2 regions of the Ancylobacter sp. VNQ12 genome follow, and region 2 is predicted to be linked to the other one. Evidence: riboswitches for the same ligand, from Rfam matches in the RefSeq annotation. Region 2 holds a riboswitch; the other holds the start of a gene.
What was found. Region 2 has a riboswitch for thiamine pyrophosphate ahead of thiO (glycine oxidase ThiO). Riboswitches for the same ligand answer to the same signal wherever they lie in the genome.

Region 1 (7,323 bases), on a different contig from region 2:
TGATCAGCCATGGCGCGCCTCCTTGGCGGCTTGGGTGTCTGCACCTTGCCCCTCGGCGGAGCAGCAGGGCTGAAGATCGGCGATCAGCGGGGCACAGATCTCGGGCTTGCCGCCGCAGCAATCCCTGAGGATGAAGGACGCGAGGTCGCGTACCGCGTCCAGTTGCGCGCGATAGATGATCAGGCGGCTCTGGCGCTCCGCCACGATCAATCCGGCCCGCGCGAGAATGCCGAGATGGGTGGAGAGCGTGTTGTGCGGCACGTCCAGCTTTCGCGCGACCTCGCCCGCCGCGAGGCCCTCGGGCTCGTGGGCCACGAGCAGCCGGAAGACATCGAGGCGGGTCGACTGAGAGAGTGCCGCGAAGGCCAGAAGCACTTTATTCGTGTCCATATGTCGACGATACACGACACATAGACATTGATCAAGTGGACCGACCCTCGCGGTGCCTCGCCCTGTCAGGTCAGGGGGAGATAGATCTGCCCGGCCTCGCGGTATTTCTCCGCCATTGCCGCCATGCCCTCTTTCTGCGCCTCGGCCCGAATGTCGTGGGAGATGCGCATGGAGCAGAATTTCGGCCCGCACATCGAGCAGAAATGCGCGACCTTGTGCGCCTCCTTCGGCAGCGTCTCGTCGTGCATGGAGCGCGCGGTATCGGGATCGAGGGAGAGGTTGAACTGGTCCTCCCAGCGGAACTCGAAGCGCGCGCGGGACAGCGCGTCGTCACGCAGGCGCGCGGCGGGGTGGCCCTTGGCGAGATCGGCGGCATGGGCGGCGATCTTGTAGGTGATGACGCCCACTTTCACGTCGTCGCGGTCCGGCAGGCCCAGATGCTCCTTCGGCGTGACGTAGCAGAGCATCGCCGTACCGAACCAGCCGATCATCGCCGCGCCGATGCCGGAGGTGATGTGGTCATAGCCCGGCGCTATGTCGGTGGTCAGCGGCCCGAGCGTGTAGAACGGCGCCTCGCCGCAGACGCTAAGCTGCTTGTCCATGTTGGCCTTGATCTTGTGCATCGGCACATGGCCGGGCCCCTCGATCATCACCTGGCAATCCCTGGCCCAGGCGATCCGGGTGAGTTCGCCCAGCGTCCCCAGCTCGGCGAACTGCGCGGCGTCATTGGCATCGGCGATGGAGCCGGGGCGCAGCCCGTCGCCGAGCGAGAACGAGACGTCATAGGCGCGGCAGATGTCGCAGATCTCCGCGAAATGCTCATAGAGGAAGCTCTCGCGGTGATGGGCAAGGCACCACTTCGCCATGATCGAGCCGCCGCGCGAGACGATGCCGGTCACCCGGTCGACGGTGAGCGGGATGTAGGCGAGCCGCACGCCGGCATGGATGGTGAAATAGTCCACGCCCTGCTCGGCCTGCTCGATCAGCGTGTCGCGAAACACTTCCCAGGTGAGATCCTCGGCGATGCCGCCGACCTTCTCCAGCGCCTGGTAGAGCGGCACGGTGCCGATCGGCACCGGCGCGTTGCGCAAGATCCAGTCGCGGATGTTGTGGATGTTGCGCCCGGTGGAGAGGTCCATCACCGTGTCGGCGCCCCAGCGGATCGCCCACACCATCTTCTCCACCTCCTCGGCCATGGAGGAGGTGACGGCGGAATTGCCGATATTGGCGTTGATCTTGACGAGGAAGTTGCGGCCGATCGCCATCGGCTCGGCTTCCGGATGGTTGATGTTGGCGGGGATGATCGCGCGCCCGCGCGCCACCTCCTCGCGCACGAATTCCGGCGTGACGAAATCGGGAATCGCCGCGCCGAAGCTCTCGCCATCCCGCGCCGCTGCCGCGCGCATCTGCTCGCGGCCGAGATTCTCGCGGATCGCGACGAACTCCATCTCCGGCGTGATGATCCCGGCGCGGGCATAGGCGAGCTGCGTCACCGCCCGCCCGCCGGCCGCCTTCAAGGGCCGATGGCGCACCGGAAATTCCGGCGTCGCCCGCTCCCCGGCGGCAAAGCCGTTGTCCTCCGGCTTCACATGCCGCCCGTCATAGGCGGCGACATCGCCGCGCGCCGCGATCCATGATGCGCGCAGGCGCGGCAGGCCCGCCTCGATGGCGACGCGGGCCGTGGGGTCGGTATAGGGGCCGGAGGCGTCATACACCGTCACCGGCGGCTCGCCGGCGCTGGGATGCACGGCGATCTCGCGCATCGGCACACGGATATCGGGGTGCAGCGTGCCGGGCTTGAACACCTTGGTGGAGGCCGGCAGCGGGCCGGTGGTGACAATCGGCGTCGGGGTATTCGTCGTCGGAAGGATCGTCATGGGTCGAGGCTCCTCGCAAACAGCATGGAGACCCAGCTCTGACAGGAAGGATAAGGGAGATTCCCCCGCAACAGGGGGAATCGGCCGCGCTCGCCGCGACGCATCCGCACCGTCCCTACGCCAGTATGAACTGGATCAGGTTCAACGGGTCACTGCGCCGTGGACGGCCGGTAAGGGCCGCACCAGCAGTATCTCAGCCCCTTGCCGGGACTCCCCTGGTGAATGCGCGAAGCCTGGGCAGAAGATTGATTCATGTCAAGGCGGGCGGGGAACCCTGCCCCGCCCTGCCGCTCAGGGCCGCGCGCTGCCGGGGCGCAGCCGGTCGGAGCGGACCGTGCCACTGCCGGGCAGATAGCCGAGCTGCTCGGAGAGTTCGCCCGCCGCGGCGAGGAGGCGATCGAGATAGACGTCCCGGTTGCGCAGCCCGTCCTCGCGCGGGGTGACAAGGCACAGCGTGGCGATGCAGGCGCCATCGGCCTGATGCACCGGCACCGCGAAGCAATAGGTGAAGTTCTCCACCGCGCTGTTGAAGGTGAAGAAGCCGTCGGCCGTGGCGCGGCGCGCCTCGGCGATGAACTGCGCCGGTTCCAACAGCCGGCCGTTCGGCAGCACGAAATCCTCGGGCGGAATGAGGGCGAGGATTTCCTCGTCGCTCATATGGCCGACCAGCAGACGCCCCGAGGCGGTCCACGGGATCGGCACGATCTCGCCGACATCGGAGGAAATGCGGAACGAGCGCAGCCCCTCGCGCATCATGGCGACGGTGTATTTGTTGCCGTCGAGCATGCACATCTGCGAGGTTTCGCGTGTCTCCTCGGCAAGGCGCTGCAGCAGCGCGGCGCTCTCGCGCATCAGGTCGAACTGCGCGGAATAGGCCATGCCGAGGAAATAAAGCCGGCGACCGAGGAAGACGCGCCCCTCCCCGCCGGAATATTCCAGCATGCCGTGGCGCAGCAGCAGGTTGACGAGTTCATAGACGGAGGAGCGGGGGCCGCCCATCTCTGCGGCGATCTCGTTCGGGCGCATGGGCTGGCGACGGGTGCGCAGGAATTCGAGTATCTCGAAGGCGCGGTCGAGCCCGCGGCTGCGCTTGGCGCCGTCCTTGGCCGCCCCGTCCTGCGTCACCGACTCCTCACCCTTCATCGTCACATCCCTGGTCATGCGGGCCGCATCGCCCAGTTCGCCCGTACGGCCTTGGGCGGGACGGCGGCCGGCATCACATCTTGTCCGCGCGGAAGGCGACGCAATCGATTTCCACCTTGCAATCGACCATCATGCGGGACTGGACGCAAGCGCGGGCCGGCGGGTTCTCCGTGAAATATTCGGCATAGACGCCGTTGAAACTCCAGAAGTCGCGCGGGTCGTCGAGCCACACGCCGCAGCGTACGATGTCCTCAACCCCATAGCCGGCTTCGTGAAGGATGGCGATCATGTTCTCGATGGCCTTGCGGCTTTCCGCGACGATGCCGCCGCGGACGATCTCGCCCTTCTCCATCGCCACCTGGCCGGAGACATAGAGCCAGCCATTGGCCTGCGTGGCACGGGCGAAGGGCAGCTTCTGGCCGCCTGCGCCGACTTCGCCAGCGCCGTAACGGATAATGGTCATGCGTACCTGCTTTTCTACTGGAAACTCGAGGATTTGAGGAAGTCGGCCAAACGTTCGGTCTTCGGCCGCACGAACATCTCCTTCGGATCGCCCTCTTCCCCGATCACCCCCTTGTTCATGAAGATGACGCGGCTGGAGACCTCATAGGCAAAGCGCATCTCATGGGTCACGAGCAGCATGCTCATGCCCTCGCCGGCCAGCGCCTTGATCACCTGCAGCACCTCGCCCACCAATTCAGGGTCGAGCGCCGAGGTCACCTCGTCGAACAGCATGAGACGGGGGTTCATCGCGATGGCGCGGGCGATGGCGACGCGCTGCTGCTGGCCGCCGGAGAGCTGGCCGGGATAATGGTCGGCGCGCCCCGCCAGCCCGACACGGCCGAGCCAGCTCTCGGCCAGCGCGCGGGCCTCGTCGCGGCTCATCTTCTTCACCTTGACCAGGCCGAGCATCACGTTCTGCGCCGCGCTCATATGCGGAAACAGGTTGAACTGCTGGAAGGCCATGCCGGTGAGCGCGCGCTGGCGGGCGATCTCCCTCTCGCTCTTGCGGCGCCGCCCGCCAGCGGCGTCCTCATAGCCGATGGCCTCGCCATCGATGAGGATGCGCCCGCCCTGGAACTCCTCGAGCATGTTGATGCAGCGGAGCATGGTGGTCTTGCCGGAGCCGGAGGAGCCGATGATCGAGATCACCTCGCCCTGCTGCATGGTGCAGTCGACGCCCTTCAGCACCTCGACGGCGCCGTACTGCTTGCGCAGGCCCTGTATTTCGAGAAGCGGCTTGGTCATGGGAATAGCGCCTTCAGGACGGCACGGCGGTCTTGCGCTCGACGAACTTGCCGAGCCGCTCGATGCCGAAATTGATCAGGAAGTAGAGAAAGCCGGCGAAGAAATAGAATTCGAGGCTCATGAAGTTGCGCGAGATGATCTCCTGCGTGCGCAGCAGCAGCTCCGCCACGCCGATGACCGAGAGCAGCGTCGAGGCCTTCACCATCTCGGCGGCGGTGTTCACCCAGGTCGGCAGGATCTGCCGCAGCGCCTGCGGCCACAACACCGAGGTGAAGGTCTGGCCGAAGGTGAGCCCGATCGCCTTCGCCGCCTCGCTCTGACCGACGGGAATCGCCTGCAGCGCGCCGCGCACGATCTCGCCGATATGCGAGGAGCAGAACACCGCCAGCGCCAGCACGCCGGCCTGGAACGGGCCGAGATCGAGCCCGACGGTGGAGAAGATGTAGTAGCTCGCCAGCACCAGCACGAGCACCGGCGTGCCGCGCACGATGTCGACATAGACGCGGATCAGCGCCCGCAGCACCCGATGACCATAGACCAGGCCGAGCGCCACGCCGACGCCCAGCAGCGAGCCGGCGAGAATGGCCAGCAGCGAGATCGACATCGTCACGCCCAGCCCCTTGAGCAGGGGAAGGCGCGCGATCCAGATCTCGTTGAGGAAGAGCATCAGATCGTTCATCGCTCCATCCTCACTTGGGAATCGCCAGACGGCGCTCGACGAAGCGCAGAAGCGCGGCGAGCACGGCGCAGGTCGCGACATAGAGCGCGGAGGTGACCATCCACACCTCGATCACGCGGAAGCTCTCCACATTGATCTTGCGCGCCGCGAAGGTGAGTTCCGGCACCGCGATGGCGGCGGCGAGCGAGGTGTCCTTGAACAGCGAGATCAGCGTCGAGGACAGCGAGGGCAGCACGTTGCGCAGCATCAGCGGGATGACCAGCGAGGTGCGGATCTGCATCGGCGTCAGACCGATGGCGAGCCCGGCCTCCTTCACCCCGCGCGGCACCGAGATCAGCCCCGCGCGAAACACCTCGGCGAGATAGGCACCGGAATAGACCGCCAGCGTCAGCACGAAGCTCTGGATCTTGTCGATCCGCAGGCCGAGCTGAGGCAGCGCGAAATAGGTGAACAGGATCAGCACCAGGATCGGCAGATTGCGGATCACCGTCACATAGAGCGCCGCCGGCCGGCGCAGCCAGCCCGGCCCTCCCGCCAGCGCGAAGGCGACGGCAAGGCCGATGACCGCGCCGATCGCCAGCGCCATCGCCGCCAGTTCGAGACTGAGCAGCAGCCCGCCGAGCAGCAGGTCGAAACTGCGCCAGACCGCGGCGAAATTGAGCGTGTAGCCCATTACGGATTCCCAGGAGATGGCAGGGGACGCGCGCCGCCGGCAGGCCGCGCGCGCCCAGTCGCTAGCAGCGTATCACTTGAACTCGACGGGGAAGCCGATCTGCGGCGGCGGCAGGGTCTTGCCGAACCAGGTCTTGAAGGACTTGGCGTAGGTATCGAACTCGACGCCGGTCATCGCCTCGTGCAGGGCGGTGTTGACGAAGTTGAGCCAGTCCTGGTCGCCGCGCTTCACCGCGCAGGCATAGGTCTGCGGCCCCCAGCCATAGCCGGCATCGATGTAACGGTCCGGATTCTGCGTCATGAACCAGCCGATCGAGGACTGGTCGGTGGCAACCGCGTCGGCACGGCCCGAGTTCAGCGCCTGATAGATCAGGTCCTGCGCGTCGTACTGGTCGACCTTCGCCTGCGGCAGCGCCGCATGCACCATGTCCTCGGCATAGACATTCTGCAGCACCGCGACGGTGACCTTGGAGCCGGCGGCCTTGAGCGCGTCGTAATCCTTGTAGGGCCCGCCCGCCTTCATCATCAGGCCGACGCCTTCACGGTAATAGGGAATGGTGAAGGCCACCTGCTGGGCGCGCGCGCCGGTCACCGTCATGAACTGGCAGGTGATGTCCACCTTGCCGGTGGTGATGTTGGGAATGCGGGCGTCGGAGGACTGGTTGACGTACTCGACCTTGCTCGGATCGTTGAACAGAGCCTTGGCGATGATGTGGCCCATGTCGACATCGAAGCCCTGCAACGTGTCGTCGGCACCCTTGAAGTGCCAGGGGGCGTTGGTCGAGCCCGTCCCCATGACGAGATGGCCACGCGCCAGCACCTTGTCGAGCGTGCTGCCGGCATCCTGCGCGAGAGCCGCGCCGGACAGAAGAAGAGACGATGCCAGCGCGATGACGCCGGCGCGAAGAGTCGCGCTCATGCCAGTTCCCCATGGTTGCATTTTGCATTGTCCAATATATTGGATATGAGTCCGAATTACTGGATTGACCTATTCACACAGCTGCCTCATAGCTTGTCAAGACGAAAGATGGAGCGGACGGCGCAGGCTCTGCTGCACGACATGGGCCGGCCGCAGCCTGACGAGGATCTGCATGAGCGCGACGCCCGAAAACCCTTCGCCCGCCCTGCCCGAAACGCCGGCGGTGCTGATCGATCTTCCGGTGGTCCGGCGCAACATCGCCCGCTTCCAGCACTATGCGGACGCGCATGGGCTGAAGGTCCGCCCGCACATCAAGACCCACAAATTGCCGGCCATCGCGCAGATGCAGCTGGCCGCCGGCGCGATCGGCATCACCTGCCAGAAAGTCTCGGAGG
Region 2 (7,323 bases):
CCTGGAAGCCGTCGCGCGCGAGGAGGCGCGCCGCCTCGACGAGACCGAACACGTCCGGCTGCAGCGTGTCGTCCTCGCCGATCACCTCCAGCTTCACCCAGTTGGTGCCGAACAGCTCGCGCGCCATCTCGGCGGTGGTGACGGCTTCCTTCACCGTCTTGCAGCCGGCGGTGTTGGGCAGCACCTTCACGCCGAGGTCGCGGATGATCTGCCAGAAGCTCTGGCCCGCTTTCGCGGCACCGGATTCGCGCCGCAGCGAGACCGTGACGATCTCCGCCCCCGAGGCGCGGATCGCCTCCGACAGGATCGCCGGCGAAGGATATTGCGCCGTGCCGAGCAGCAGACGCGACGCCACCCTTGTGCCGTAGAACTCAACCGGATCGGCGAATGTGCCGGCCGCACTGGTCATCGCATCCATCTCAGCCTCCCTGCATCGGGGCGAGGATTTCCACCCGGTCGCCCTCGTCGATCGGCGTCGCCTCGCGCCTGGCCGCGCGGACCATCGCGCCGTTGAGCGCGGTGGCGACGGTGGCGTCGCCCAGGCCCAGTTCGGCCAGCAGGTCCTTCAGCGTGCCGGAGCGCGTATCGGCCGGCTCACCATTCACGACGATCTTCATCCATCACCTCCGGGAAATATGTCCCGTCGAAAGCGAGCGCCGCCGCACGCCGTGCCAGCGCGGGCGCGGCGAGGAAACCGTGGCGGTAGAGCCCGTTCACATAGATCGTGTTGCCGCGCCGGCGCAGGCGCGGAATGTTGTCGGGATAGGCCGGGCGCACATCGGCGCCGATCTCGACGATCTCCGCCTCGCCGAAGGCGGGGTGCAGCGCATAGGTGGCCGACAGCAGCTCCAGCATGGAGCGGCCCGTCACCCGGCCGCGCTCGTCATTCTCGATCGAGGTGGCGCCGATCATGAAATGCCCGTCGCCGCGCGGCACGATGTAGACCGGGATGCGCGGATGCAGCATGCGCACCGGGCGCTTGAGCGAAATCTCCGTGGAGTAGAGCACCAGCATCTCGCCCTTCACGCCGCGCAGGTCCGCCAGCACGTCGCGGGCGGCAAGGCCACGGCAGTCGACCACGACATCGGCCGGCGTCTCGCCTTCGTCGAAGCCGTCGGCCTCGTAGCGGATGGTCACCTGATGCTCGTCGACCAGCTTGCGCGTCAGCGCGGCGAGCGCCTTGCGCGGCTCCAGATGCGCTTCGGTGGGAAAGAACAGGCCCTGGTCGAAGCGCCCTTCCAGATCCGGCTCCAGCGCGGCGATGCCGGCGCCGTCGACCCACTCATAGCCCTGCGTCCGGCGCGAGAAGCGCTTGAGGTCCGGCAGGTCGCGCGGCGGGGCCAGCACGAGGCTGCCCTCATTGGGCACATCCGGCACCGCGCGGCGCCAATAATCCAGCGATTCGAAGCCCAGCTCGGCGATGATCGGCTCGGCGCTCTCGCGCTCGCACCAGGGCGCCAGCATGCCGCCGGCATACCAGGAGCAGCCTTGCCCGGTGGCCGTCTTGCGCTCGATGAGCGTCACCTGCGCGCCGCGCTCGGCGAAGGCGTGGGCACAGGTCAGGCCGGCAACACCGCCGCCGACGATGCGCACGCGCATCGCGTTGGCAACCGGGGCTTCATCGTTCAGGTGGGTCTGCGGGGACATCTTCAACTCCTCCCTCCGCCAGTCTCAACTGGATCAGGTTCGAAGGGTCGCCATGCCGCGCCAAAGCGCGATGATGGCCTCTCAGCCTCCTGACGAGGCTCCCCTGGACGGTTTGGATATAATCACTCGGAAAGGGAATGTCACGGTAGCGTCGTCGACAATATGCACGCCCGCGAGCCCTTTGCGATCAGGGAGAACACCTGAATCGGGAGGAATACGCGCGCGGGTGCAAAAGCCGGGGACACGCCCTAGCGGGCGCGCGACGACAGCGACACGACATTGTCCGGGCGGGTCGCGTCGATGACCGCCCGGCGCAGGCTTTCCCGGCTGAACGGTTTGCCGAGCCGGGGCATGCCGGCGCGGGCATCGGGTGGCAGTTCGGCATAGCCGGTGCCCAGCACGACCGGCAGGGTCGGCCAGTGCTCGCCGATCGCGGCGGCCAGCTGCACGCCTGTCATCCCCGGCATGGCTTGATCAGTGAGGACAACATCGACCGTCAGCCCGTTGTTCAGCATGGCGAGCGCCTCGCGGCCCGACGCGGCCTCTGAGACGACGAAGCCGATATCCTCCAGCATCGCCGCCGTGGCCGACAGCACCAGCGGATCGTCGTCGACGACGAGCACCCTCGCCACGCCCGCCGGCAGCGGCGGCTCCGCCTCTTCGGCGACGAGCTCGGCTTCGCGCTTCGCCCTGTCGGCGGCGGACGTCTCGACGATCGGCAGATAGATGGTGGCCGTCGTGCCCCTGCCGGGCTCGCTGGCCAGCACCAGCCGGCCGCCGGACTGCGCCGCGAGGCCATGCACCATGGCGAGGCCGAGCCCGGTGCCCTTGCCGACCCCCTTGGTGGTGAAGAACGGCTCGGCGGCATGGGCGAGCGTCTCCTCGTCCATCCCCGCGCCGGTGTCGGAGACGGCGAGGCAGAAATAACGACCCGGCTTCAGCGCGCCCGGTTCGCCCTCGCCCTCGCGCTCGGGGATGATCTCTTCGCGCGCAGCGATGATGATCGCCCCGCCATCCGGCATGGCGTCACGGGCATTGACCGCGAGATTGAGCAAAGCCAGCTCCAGCTGGTTGGCGTCGACGCGGGCGAGCGGCAGGCCGAGCGGGAAGCGCGTCTCGATGCGCACGCTGGGACCGATCGAGCGGCGCAGCAGTTCCGCCATGCCGAGCACGAGGTCCGGCACCGCGACCGGCTCGGGACGCAGATCCTGTCGACGCGCAAAGGCCAGCATGCGCTGCGTCAGCGCCGCCCCGCGCTGGGCCGCCTGCATGGTGTTGTCGATCAGCGTCAGCAGGCGCTGATCGTTCGGCGCACGCTTGCGCACCAGCTCCAGATTGCCCATCACCACGGCGAGCAGATTGTTGAAGTCGTGAGCGATGCCGCCGGTGAGCTGGCCGACCGCCTCCAGCTTCTGCGCCTGGCGCAGCGCATCCTCGGCGCGGCGGCGGGCGGTGACGTCGATCAGCCCGCACAGCGTCTTGGTCAGCTGGCCTTCCGCATCCTTCTCCGCCACCGCCGACAGCACGCAGTCGAAAACGCGCCCATCCTTCGCGACAAGCCGATATTCGGCCTCGCGCAGTTCGCCCGTCCCGATCAGTCGGGGCCAGTCTTCCTCATTGCGTTGGCGCGCCGATTCGGGCGTCATGAAATCGGTGAGCAGCCGACCGATGACCTCCTCGCGCGAATAGCCGAGCAGATCGAGCCAGCGGTCGCTCACCTGCTCGATTCGCCCGTTGGCGCCGAGCGAATGCAGCGGCAGCGGCGTGCGGCGATAGAGCGTGCGAAAGCGCTCCTCGCTCTCGCGCCAGATCGCCGTTTCGCGGTCGGTGAGCAGATTGAGCCGCCGGTCGTAGATCGCCGCCAGCAGCGCGGCGGCGAAGATGGCGAAGCTGGCCGCCGACACGGCGATGACGAGATGGACATTGTCCATCGTGCCGCTTGCCGACCCGCCATGCGCCATCGGCACGGCGTCGATCCCCGAGAAGGTCACGCCGGCCATGGCGATATAATGCATGCCGGCAATGCCGAGGCCCATCGCCAGCGCGCCGCCGAGGCGCTGCCGGAAACTGCTGGTGCGGAAGGCGAGCCACAGCGCGACGGTGGAAGCGCCGACCGCCAGCACCACTGCCGCGCCGGCATAGAGCGGGTCGTAGACGATGGTGCCCGGCACCCGCATCGCCATCATGCCGGTGTAGTGCATGCCGACGATGGCAAGGCCCATGAACACGCCCGCCGCCGCGAGTCCGGCGGGGGTGATGCCGCGTCGGCTGGCAGGGCCCAGCGCCGCACCCGTCGCCGCGACGGCGATCACCAGCGAAAGCACCGTGAGGCCGAGATCGTAGGAGACCGGCATGCCGACATGCAGCGCCAGCATGGCGACGAAATGCATCGCCCAGATGCCGCCGCCCAGCACGAAGGCCGCCGTCGCGAGCCAGCCGGCCCGCGTGCGACCCGAATATTGCGGAACCCGTCCGGCAAGATCCAGCGCCGTGAACGAGGCCGCAATCGCCAGCATCACCGAGAGCGCGACAAGCCCCCAGTCATGGGATCCGACGACATCCACAGCCAACTGCACAGGCTTCCCCCACTGCCCTCCGAATCCCGCCGCGCGCACGCGCCGCGGCGGCACCGACCCGGACGAGACATCTCAACCGATGATCACACACCTGCCCCTTCGGCAACCGGATTTGTGCTGCCGGTCAATGACATTCAATTGAGATAGCCGAGCAACCAGAGCACGATAATGATGGGCAGCGGAATGCCCAGCAGCCATAGGAACCCACCTTTCAGCATGATCGTCTCCGTTGCGTTTCGGGAGAGGGAACACCGAGGCAGGCATTTCGGTTCCCGATTGCATATGCCGGCCGACCTCCGCTATGCCGCACGGCCGGAAAACGAGGTTCGGGAGACGACGTGAAGGCACGCACATTCCTGCCGAGCTGGGTCGCCGCCGAGTTCGGCATCCTCAGTGCCCTCGCCGGCGCCGCTGCCGGCCTGTTCGCCTTCGCTCTCATCGCCGAAGAAGTGGTGGAGGGCGATGCGCACGGCTTCGACGAGGCGATCCTGCTCGCCTTCCGCACGCCCGGCGATACCGCCGATCCGATCGGACCGGCCTGGCTGGAGATCGTCATGCGCGATCTCACCTCGCTCGGCAGCACCACCGTTCTCGCGCTCATCACCGCCATCGTCGTCGGCTTCCTGATCACCGACGGCAAGCGCGCCGCCGCGCTGTTCCTGCTTGCGGCCACCGCGGGCGGCGGGGCGCTGAGCTATCTCCTCAAGCTCGGCTTCGACCGGCCGCGCCCCGATCTGGTGGCTCACCTCGTCGATGTCCACACGCTCAGCTTCCCCTCCGGCCATGCCATGGGGGCGGCGGTGACCTACCTCACGCTGGGCGCCATCATCGTGCGCACGGAGAGCCGGCGCCGGCTGAAGGCCTATGTGCTCGCCGTCGCCACCGGCCTCACCCTCCTGATCGGCCTAAGCCGCATCTACCTCGGCGTCCACTGGCCCACCGACGTGCTGGCGGGCTGGTGCGCCGGCAGCGCCTGGGCGCTGATCTGCTGGATCGTCGCGCTATGGCTGCAGCGGCGCGGCCGGATCGAGACCACGCAGGATACGCCCGCGCAGGGACCTTGATTCAGCCCATGGCGTTCGCGCGCCGGCGCGGTATCTTCAGATTCGAGGAAGCCGCCAGAGCTTCCGCCATGCCCAGGAGAAGCGCATGTCCACCACCGCGCCCGAAGGTCACCTCATCGCCGAGATGGGAGTGATCGAGACGACCGAGTCCGACAACGTCCTGCACTGGGACGGGGACAACCTCTATGTCGAGCAGGACGTCTACCACAATGGCCAGCTCGTCCACCGCAAGTACCGCCGCCGCGTGACCAAGCAGGTGGCGCAGGCTCTCGTCAAGATTCTGGCCCAGCACTGAGATTCCCGTCCGGGTCCAACTCCCGACGCTGCCCGCGCTAGATGCGCGCGAGCAGCCCGCCGAGCAGCAACAGGCCGGCCGGCCAGATGCCGAGCCGGGCCGTGCTGCCGATATGGCCGAGTTCGCCGACATCGGCGAAGTCCGCGCCCCAGGCCTCGGCGAAGCTGCGCGCCTGCGCAAAGGTCACGCGCGGGTCGTCCCGGCTCGCCGCCACCAAGGCGGGAAACGGCAGGCCCTCCAGCGGCATCGGTCCGAAATTGCGCACCGCGTCGAAGGACGGGTCGGGATCGTCGACATTGGTCGGTGCGGCAAGGAAGGCCGCCGCCACCTTTGCCGAGGCAAGTTCGCGATTGGCCGCCGTCCACCGGATGATGGTCGCCACCGCCACGGAATGGCCGATCAGCACCACGCGGCGCGGCGCCCCGTTCACCGCCGCGTCGAGCCGCGACGTCCAGGCACCGACTTCCGGCCGACTCCAATTTTCCTGCAATACGCGGCTGGAATTGGGGAAAGCGCCAAGCCAGTGGGATTGCCAGTGCTCGGCCGGCGCGTTCTCCCGTCCCGGCACGACGAGAAAATCGAAGGATGCGAGATCGACTGCCATTCCTGCCCTGCCCTTTCACACGCCGCCGGTCGGCCCCAGCACGGCGGCGAGGATCATAAGCAGCCCGGCGAGCGACACCAGCCAGACCAGCGAGCGCAGATAGGGCACCCCGAAGCCATAAAGCGGGACATAGACGACGCGCGCGCCAAGATAGAGCCATACACCCCAGAAAGTGAGCGCTCCCTCGCGGCCAGCCACATGGGCGATGATGACGGCCGCCGCGAAGATCGGCAGCGTCTCGAACAGATTGGCCTGCGCCCGCCGCAGCCGCCCGGTGACTACCCCGACCGGCGGGCCTGATTCGTCGCGCGGGCTCGCATTGTAGGCCACGCCGGTCTCGCCATTGCGCAGAACGGCCGGTAGCAGGACCTGAACCAACGCCAGCACCAGTGTCCAGCCGAGCAGGGTCAATTCGATTGTCATTTTGATACCGTTTATGGATCGACTGGTTCGAATCCCATCGCAATCGGCGGGAGGATCGCTACATTTAGCGATCATGGGAAAGGCAAAACAACGGAAACGACAGGCGGCTGACGGACGACCGCTGGAGCAGGTGGCGGCCCTTCCCTATCGCCTGGCTTCCGACGGCAGTCTCGAGATCCTCGTGCTTTCCTCGCGGGAGACCCACCGCGCGGTCATCCCGAAGGGATGGCCGATGAAAAACCGCAAGGACTGGAAGTCGGCGCAGATCGAGGCGCGGCAGGAAGCCGGCGTGATCGGCGAGATCAGCCGCAAGCGGCTCGGCCAGTATCTGTACTGGAAGCGCTTCGACACACACTTCTCGCTGGTGAAGGTGTCCGTCTATCCATTTGCCGCCAAGCGCCAGCTCGACGACTGGCCGGAGCGGCACGAGCGGGTCCAGACCTGGCTCTCCCCCGACGACGCCGCCCTGCTCATCGACGAGACGGAGCTCGGCGCGCTGATCGTCGAGTTCACGCAGTCCGCCAGCTGGCAGAAGGTCGTCGCCAGCCAGTTTTCCAAGGCGAAGTCAAAGTCCTCCGCCACAAAGGCAGCGGCACGCCAGGACATGCTCTCCCACCTGCCCATGTCGGCCGCCGGCTAGTCGTCGGCGACCGCGGGGCCTGAGGCCGGCACGCCGCCGCCGTGCGTGCCGAACAGGCGCCCGCGCTCGGCGAT

Region 1: it holds a riboswitch for thiamine pyrophosphate, as region 2 does, so the genes downstream of both, thiC (phosphomethylpyrimidine synthase ThiC) here and thiO (glycine oxidase ThiO) in region 2, are expected to answer to the same signal.

The regions. Positions count from the first base shown of each region.
Region 1 is NZ_JBMSDU010000002.1:79,592-86,914, forward strand. Features, by position in the region: gene ACO2RV_RS03850 (arsenate reductase ArsC) at 1-11, opposite strand, end outside; gene ACO2RV_RS03855 (ArsR/SmtB family transcription factor) at 4-390, opposite strand; gene thiC (phosphomethylpyrimidine synthase ThiC) at 456-2,267, opposite strand; TPP riboswitch at 2,362-2,494, opposite strand; gene ACO2RV_RS03865 (IclR family transcriptional regulator) at 2,559-3,410, opposite strand; gene ACO2RV_RS03870 (RidA family protein) at 3,484-3,873, opposite strand; gene ACO2RV_RS03875 (amino acid ABC transporter ATP-binding protein) at 3,888-4,658, opposite strand; gene ACO2RV_RS03880 (amino acid ABC transporter permease) at 4,672-5,337, opposite strand; gene ACO2RV_RS03885 (amino acid ABC transporter permease) at 5,348-6,010, opposite strand; gene ACO2RV_RS03890 (transporter substrate-binding domain-containing protein) at 6,083-6,928, opposite strand; gene ACO2RV_RS03895 (D-TA family PLP-dependent enzyme) at 7,101-7,323, shown strand, end outside.
Region 2 is NZ_JBMSDU010000009.1:78,712-86,034, reverse strand. Features, by position in the region: gene ACO2RV_RS13930 (thiazole synthase) at 1-418, opposite strand, end outside; gene thiS (sulfur carrier protein ThiS) at 420-617, opposite strand; gene thiO (glycine oxidase ThiO) at 595-1,599, opposite strand; TPP riboswitch at 1,641-1,762, opposite strand; gene ACO2RV_RS13915 (MHYT domain-containing protein) at 1,896-4,211, opposite strand; gene ACO2RV_RS13910 (phosphatase PAP2 family protein) at 4,562-5,287, shown strand; gene ACO2RV_RS13905 (hypothetical protein) at 5,373-5,582, shown strand; gene ACO2RV_RS13900 (RBBP9/YdeN family alpha/beta hydrolase) at 5,620-6,186, opposite strand; gene ACO2RV_RS13895 (MAPEG family protein) at 6,202-6,609, opposite strand; gene ACO2RV_RS13890 (NUDIX hydrolase) at 6,740-7,249, shown strand; gene ACO2RV_RS13885 (multidrug effflux MFS transporter) at 7,246-7,323, opposite strand, start outside.